DNA from 2 places in the Bacillus sp. MN7755 genome. Region 1 is predicted to be linked to the other one. Evidence: riboswitches for the same ligand, from Rfam matches in the RefSeq annotation. Region 1 holds a riboswitch; the other holds the start of a gene.

Region 1 (3,392 bases):
TTCGCAGTTTGCGAAGATCTCTTTTTTTTGAAAAACTTTCTATATGTGTATTAAGATAGATATCGGTAGAAAAACTAATAAAGTAATAAGGTTTAATTCAGTAAAATAAGGTATATTTATATTTGTTGAATAGGTTGTCTTTAAAGAAAAGAGAAGTAGGTGAACAAAATGGGAAAATATCAATTAGATTACAAAGGCCAGGTAGCTGTCGCAAAGTTTCATGAAAAGCAGACGCCTGCCAAATTTGATAAAAAGCAGCAAATTGAAAAATTGCGTGCGGAGTATTTGAAAAAGAAACAGAAACAAACAGATAAATAATAGGGGAAAGTAGTTAATTTGAATTCGAATTAGATCTACCATATATTACTATTTGGTAAGTGAAACTTGCTAAACCCTATTAATATCGGGATAAACATGTAAATAGAAATAAAACAACGAGAAAAGTTGACTTATTAGTCATATTTTTTAGTATTCATTTTGAAAATTTCCTGTATAATACAATTTGAAAGAAAATCTATGGTTTGACAAGAAACACTCTTTTCGGTTTTGCTCACTGAAGAGAGTGTTTTTTTGTGGCTAAAAACTCCTCTGTACTCATTACATTTGCATATACTCCATTTAAACTAGCCAAAATTGTGTTATGAATATAAACGGCTGGTATAGTAGCATTCTTAAAAGAAAGATCTTTTGTAGCGCAAGCATCATGTATAACAGTACATTGAAAGCCGAAATCAAAAGCAGCTCTTACGGTAGCGTCAATACACATATGAGTCATCATCCCGCATATGACGACGTGCTCAATGTCTAAACGTTGTAATTGTTCTAGAAGATCAGTTTCGCGGAAACTATTTGGGTAATGTTTGAGTATAACGGTTTCTTCTCTAAGTGGACGTACGCTTTCATGAATATGCACACCTTCTGTATTGGGCAGGAAAAAAGTAGCATCATCTTTTATTGCTACATGTTGGATATGAAAAATAGGTTCATTTTTCTTTCTAAAGAGTTGTAGTAGCTGACGGGCATATGCGCTTGCTTCTACTGGATTACGCAATTCCATCTTTCCGTGTGGAAAATAATCATTTTGAATATCAACGAGTAAAAGAGCTGTTTTCATATATTTATCTTCCTCCGATTTCATATTCAAATAATGGTATTCAATTAGTAGAGAAGATTATCCTTTTAAAAAATATGCAGGAGGAGAATTTTACATAACTTTAAAGGTTACTATTTTATTATGAAATTTCATCTGAAAATTTTAATAAAGGGATAATTAATATTTTTCTAAAAAATGTATTGACTCTTATTATTCTGAGTTCTATAATGAGAATTAATTAAACGACAATTAAATCGATACATTCTTATCCAGAGAGGTGGAGGGACTGGCCCTACGATACCTCAGCAACGGGTTTTTTAATACCGTGCTAACTCCAGCAAGTCTATGAAAGGCTTGGAAGATGAGAAGATGTGACCGAGTACATATAAGTGCTCTCCTTCTTATCTTTATGGTTGATAAGAAGGAGAGCACTTTTTATTTTACCTCGAAAGCTCTACTTCAAGTTTTTACAGCAAATAGGAGGGGAAAAAATGATTTCTTTTAACAATGTAAGTAAAGTGTATGAATCAGGTGAGCAATCTGTTCATGCGGTGGAGGATGTAACGTTATCCGTTGAGAAAGGTGAAATTTTTGGCATTATCGGTTTTAGTGGAGCTGGAAAGAGTACGTTATTACGTCTAGTAAACATGTTAGAGAGACCAACGGCAGGAACGATTTCAATAGATAATAAAGATATTACATCATTATCGACGAAAGAATTACGGAAGCTAAGACAAAGAATCGGGATGATTTTTCAAAGCTTTAATTTATTTAATTCAAGAACAGTGTTTGGGAATATTGCTTATCCATTAAAGTTAGCGAAAGTACCAAAGAATGAGATAAAAGAAAGAGTAAATGAACTGTTGAAGTTTGTAGGGTTAGAAGATAAGGCAAACAATTACCCAGAGCAGCTATCAGGCGGACAAAAGCAGCGTGTAGGTATTGCTAGAGCACTTGCAACATCACCAGATATTCTTATATGTGATGAGGCAACATCAGCTTTAGATCCAGAAACAACAACAGAGATATTAAACCTATTAAAAAAAGTAAATCGAGAATATAATTTAACAATTCTTCTTATTACACATGAAATGCATGTTGTGAAAGAAATTTGTCACCGTGTAGCTGTGATGGAAAAAGGAAAAGTAATTGAAGAAGGAAAATTGTTTGACGTGTTCACACAACCAAAAACAAAAACGACTCAAAACTTTGTACGTTCTGTTATTAATGATCATTTACCAGAAAGTGTTCTAGCGAAAATTCAAAATGGTGGTCAGATTTATCGTCTAACATTTACTGGTGAGGAGACAGGTCAACCAGTACTATCGTATATCGCGAAAAACTATAACGTCGATGTAAACGTACTGTACGGAAATATTATTGAACTTCAAAATGTGCTATTTGGAAATCTTCTTGTAGAATTGCAAGGTGAACAGAGGGAGATTCAAAAAGCATTACAACATCTAAGACTGCAAGTGCAGCTGAAGGAGGTAGAAGCTCATGCGAGTTGATTGGAGTATATTTTGGCCTCGCATAGTAGATGCGACGGGAGATACCCTCTTAATGGTAATCGTAACCCTTATATTTGCTACAATTCTTGGTATACCCCTAGGTTTACTATTATATGTAACGAGAAAAGGAAACTTTTTAGAAAATAAATGGGTCTTTTCTATTCTTAATATCATTATTAATACAATTCGTCCGGTTCCATTCATCATCTTCTTAGTAGCTTTAAGCCCACTAACAAGAAGTGTTATCGGAACGACGATTGGAACAGCAGCAGCAATTTTCCCAATGACGTTAGTGGCTTCGATTGGTATTGCTCGAATGGTTGAAACAAATCTTGTTTCAGTTCCAAAGGGAGTTATTGAAGCAGCTCAAGCAATGGGTGCTTCACCATTTAGAATTGTTTTTGAAATTCTTGTGCCAGAAGCGTTAGCGCCATTGATTTTAGGTGTTACGTTTATGACAGTTGGTTTAATTGAATTCTCTGCAGTTGCTGGACTTGTCGGTGGTGGCGGTCTTGGTGACTTAGCGATGACATATGGTTATCAACGTTTTGATACATCAGTTATGTTCGTAACGGTCGTTTTACTTATTATTCTCGTACAGGTAGCTCAAAACTTAGGAAACTACTTTGCGAAAGTCTTTTTACGCAGATCATAAAAAGGAAGAGGGGAAAAGAAAATGAAGAAAATTTTAGCATTTGCATTATCAGCGATTGTAGGTGTTTCAGCATTAAGCGGCTGCTCAAGTGGAGACACGGGGGCAGGAGCGAAAGAAAAAGTAGTTCGCGTCG
Region 2 (3,392 bases), on a different contig from region 1:
AATACTTCAATCCCTCTTATAATCCACTCATCAATTAACGTTCCAAGGCGATTGCGCCCTCTCACATATCCACTAAATCCACCGATCAGTACACCTAGCCCTATATCAAGAACTGCTGCTATCAATCCAACTGTTAGCGAAATTTTCCCGCCAGCCCATGTACGTGCCCATATGTCTCTACCTAAATCATCTGTTCCGAACCAATGTTCACTACTAGGCGGTAAGTTTGTTGCCTCTTTTACTTGCTCACTCGCAGTAAATGGCGTTAAACTTTCACCAATAAGAGAGAATGCAATAATTAGTAATAACGTCACTGACCCTAAAACTGCGATTGGATTCGATACAAACTTACGCAGTACTTCCTTTTTTCGGCTAATCGTTTGCTGATCTTTATTTATCGTTAATTCTTTTTTCTCTTCATTCGTTAATAACTGTTTATTAATTTCATAAGCTCCCATTTAAATATTCCCCCCTCCTTACGTAATAGAACGAATGCGCGGATCAACAATACGATGAATGATATCTGTAATAAAAATACATACAATCAATAGCGCACTATAGAAAATGGTTGTTCCCATAATTACCGGATAATCTCGATTAAAAATACTATCTACGAAATATTTTCCTAAACCAGGAATGGAAAATATTTTTTCAATAACGAAAGTCCCTGTTAACAGTCCAGCCATTAATGGTCCAACAAATGTAAGTACCGGAACAATTGCATTCCGAAGAGCGTGCCTTATAATGATTTTTTTAATTGGTATACCTTTCGCTCTCGCCAGCTTAATATAATCACTCTGCAAAACTTCAATCATATTAGAACGAACAAATCTTGTAATCACTGCAATTGGTCCTAGTGCCAATGCGAAAGACGGTAATATTGTATGTTCGAATGTTCCCCAAGAAGCCACTGGTAATAATTCAAATTGGATAGCAAATACTTGTATGAATAGTGGTGCTAAAATAAAACTTGGAATAGAAATACCGAGAATTGCAAGTAAGCTCACACTATAATCAATTACTTTGCCATGATACAGGGCAGCAAATGTACCTGCAGCAATTCCGACTAACAATGAAATAATAAGTGCTTGTAGACCGATAATTGCTGATGGACCAAATCCTGTCGTTATAATTTCTGATACACCTTGTCCTGTCGACTGAACGGATTCACCAAAATCAAAATGAACTACACCGTCTAAATAAGCAACATATTGATTCCATAACGGTTCATCAAGATGATACTTCGCTCTCATGTTTTGGATCACTTCTTCAGGAAAGATTTTTGCATCTGATGAAAATGGATCTCCCGGAATAATATGCATAATTAGAAATGTCACTGTCGTAATAACCCATAGTGTGAACACCATAACCGATAATTTTTTAATTACATACACTCTAATAACCTCCTAAACACATATATTTACTTTGTTTTATGAACGTACTTTTTCAATTACTCCCTTTTCTCTTTTTAGAATACAAAAAGCCTTGATCTTAAAAAATAAGATCAAGGCTTAATAAACAAAGGCCCATCACTTATCTTTCAAGACTTGCTTGCTGGAATTAGCACGGTGTTCCTATTACAGAACCCGCTGCTGAGGTGTCATAGGGCCAGTCCCTCTACCTCTCTGGATAAGTAAATTACTATATTATTATTTGGTTCAAATTGTATATTTCGAATTATAATTCTGAAAAAATGAAAAGTCAATCAAATTGGATATATTTAGAAAAATCAGTTTTTAACACTTTTATTTATCTATGTCTTATTTCGCTTATAATAAAAAAAATGATATGAAAGGAGTTATAAGATGGACCCCTTACTTCTAGCTACTATAGGATTACCATTAACAATCGTTATACTTGTCATCATCGGCTTCTACAAACTCTTCATCAAAAAGAAAAGTATCACCTTTTTTTATACCCCTTTCGATAATATTACCGGGCAAACTATTTCCGAATTTCACGAAGAACAGAAGATATTAGTATCCGAGGATGAAGACGGCGATGGTAAGAAGAAAAAATAACCTTGCACAGGCAAGGTTATTTTTTCGTTTCTGCTTGAAAACGTTTATAGTATGTCGATGCTGTTGCAAAATTAATTTCTATATCACGAATCAACGATGAATCTTCTTCTTTAGCCAGCTTCTGTAATTTTTTCATCGCTTGTTCCGATTCATTCAAGAAACCAATATATACCTCATGTTCTTGCTCTTTCGACTTCGGAACACGAATTTCTTTACGTATATGATCAATATCTTCTAACATGCTCGTTGTTACCTTCTGCACATCTTCTTTATATGCAGCATTTGTTATTTCCTTACCGCCCTTTTCTTTTGCAACTTCAAATAACTGCAGTGCTTTATTAATTTCTTTATTCATTTTCAAATCATATTTTTCATGTACTGCACGGTATTCTTTCATCTCTTCCGTTTGCTCAGTAGACTGCTCTACCTTTTCTTTCGGTTCTTTCGTATCTTTACTTCCATTACATCCTGCTAGAAGGATCATACTTCCCATTACAGCAATACCCAAAACCTTCTTCATCTCGAATTCTCCTTTTATCTACAGCTACTACTCATTATAGTTTCTTTTATCTCCACTTGTTATTATACCGAGAACACCCTACTTTTTACACTTAAGACGACATCGTAATATATATACCAACATGTTTGTCACAGTATCGTCACTTTATACAAATAACTTTTGCACTGCTTTACTACCTCACCTTACAAAACTGTAAGCACACATAAAGAACAAACCATGCTAGACTTACATATGCATAAAGCAAGCATATGTAAGTTTTTAAGGAGAATCATCTATGTACAAAACAATGCCTTTTATGGGAGAAGATATTCGTGTCCTCATTCGCGAAAAGTCACTTCATATTGAAAATACAGAGAGCCTTCGCCGCGTATTAAAAAAGAAGCATGCTCCATTTAAGTTAGCCCAATATTTAAAACAACAACATACAAATCAATTTTATACTGTGCTAAATATATCGGATAAATCATTAACAATCGAAATCATCGGTCACATCTACATTGGAAACTTTGCAGATATCTTAAAAGAAATCCCACGCATACCGAAGATTGCTCCTATTATCGTTAAAAAAGCGTATAAAATTACCGATCACACCGATATTATCGACTGCGGTGAAAAAGAAGTCGATAGTAATCGCTGGGTGTGGGATAAACTTGCTGTTTTATATGATACGATCATGAATAATATGTATGAGGTATTTCAAAGAAATGAAAAAAAGAACTGATTCAAATATTCCCTTTGAATCAGTTCTTTTTTGTTAAGCCTCTAAATTTTGTCTTTGTTGCAGTTCAAACTGCTTCTCACTTCTTCTGGCCATAAAGAGATAACATAACACAGCACCAATTTCACAAAGA

What was found. Region 1 has a riboswitch for S-adenosylmethionine ahead of ACYVEC_RS04115 (methionine ABC transporter ATP-binding protein). Riboswitches for the same ligand answer to the same signal wherever they lie in the genome.
Region 2: linked by a shared signal. The riboswitch ahead of ACYVEC_RS11210 (ABC transporter permease) and the one ahead of ACYVEC_RS04115 (methionine ABC transporter ATP-binding protein) in region 1 are both predicted to bind S-adenosylmethionine.

The regions. Positions count from the first base shown of each region.
Region 1 is NZ_BTRL01000005.1:180,510-183,901, reverse strand. It holds gene ACYVEC_RS04125 (hypothetical protein) at 169-318, shown strand; gene ACYVEC_RS04120 (cysteine hydrolase family protein) at 551-1,114, opposite strand; SAM riboswitch class I at 1,356-1,461, shown strand; gene ACYVEC_RS04115 (methionine ABC transporter ATP-binding protein) at 1,585-2,604, shown strand; gene ACYVEC_RS04110 (methionine ABC transporter permease) at 2,594-3,259, shown strand; gene ACYVEC_RS04105 (MetQ/NlpA family ABC transporter substrate-binding protein) at 3,281-3,392, shown strand, end outside.
Region 2 is NZ_BTRL01000009.1:25,065-28,456, reverse strand. It holds gene ACYVEC_RS11215 (ABC transporter permease) at 1-458, opposite strand, end outside; gene ACYVEC_RS11210 (ABC transporter permease) at 477-1,394, opposite strand; SAM riboswitch class I at 1,531-1,636, opposite strand; gene ACYVEC_RS11205 (DUF3951 domain-containing protein) at 1,806-2,021, shown strand; gene ACYVEC_RS11200 (hypothetical protein) at 2,038-2,541, opposite strand; gene ACYVEC_RS11195 (hypothetical protein) at 2,816-3,262, shown strand; gene ACYVEC_RS11190 (multidrug effflux MFS transporter) at 3,296-3,392, opposite strand, start outside.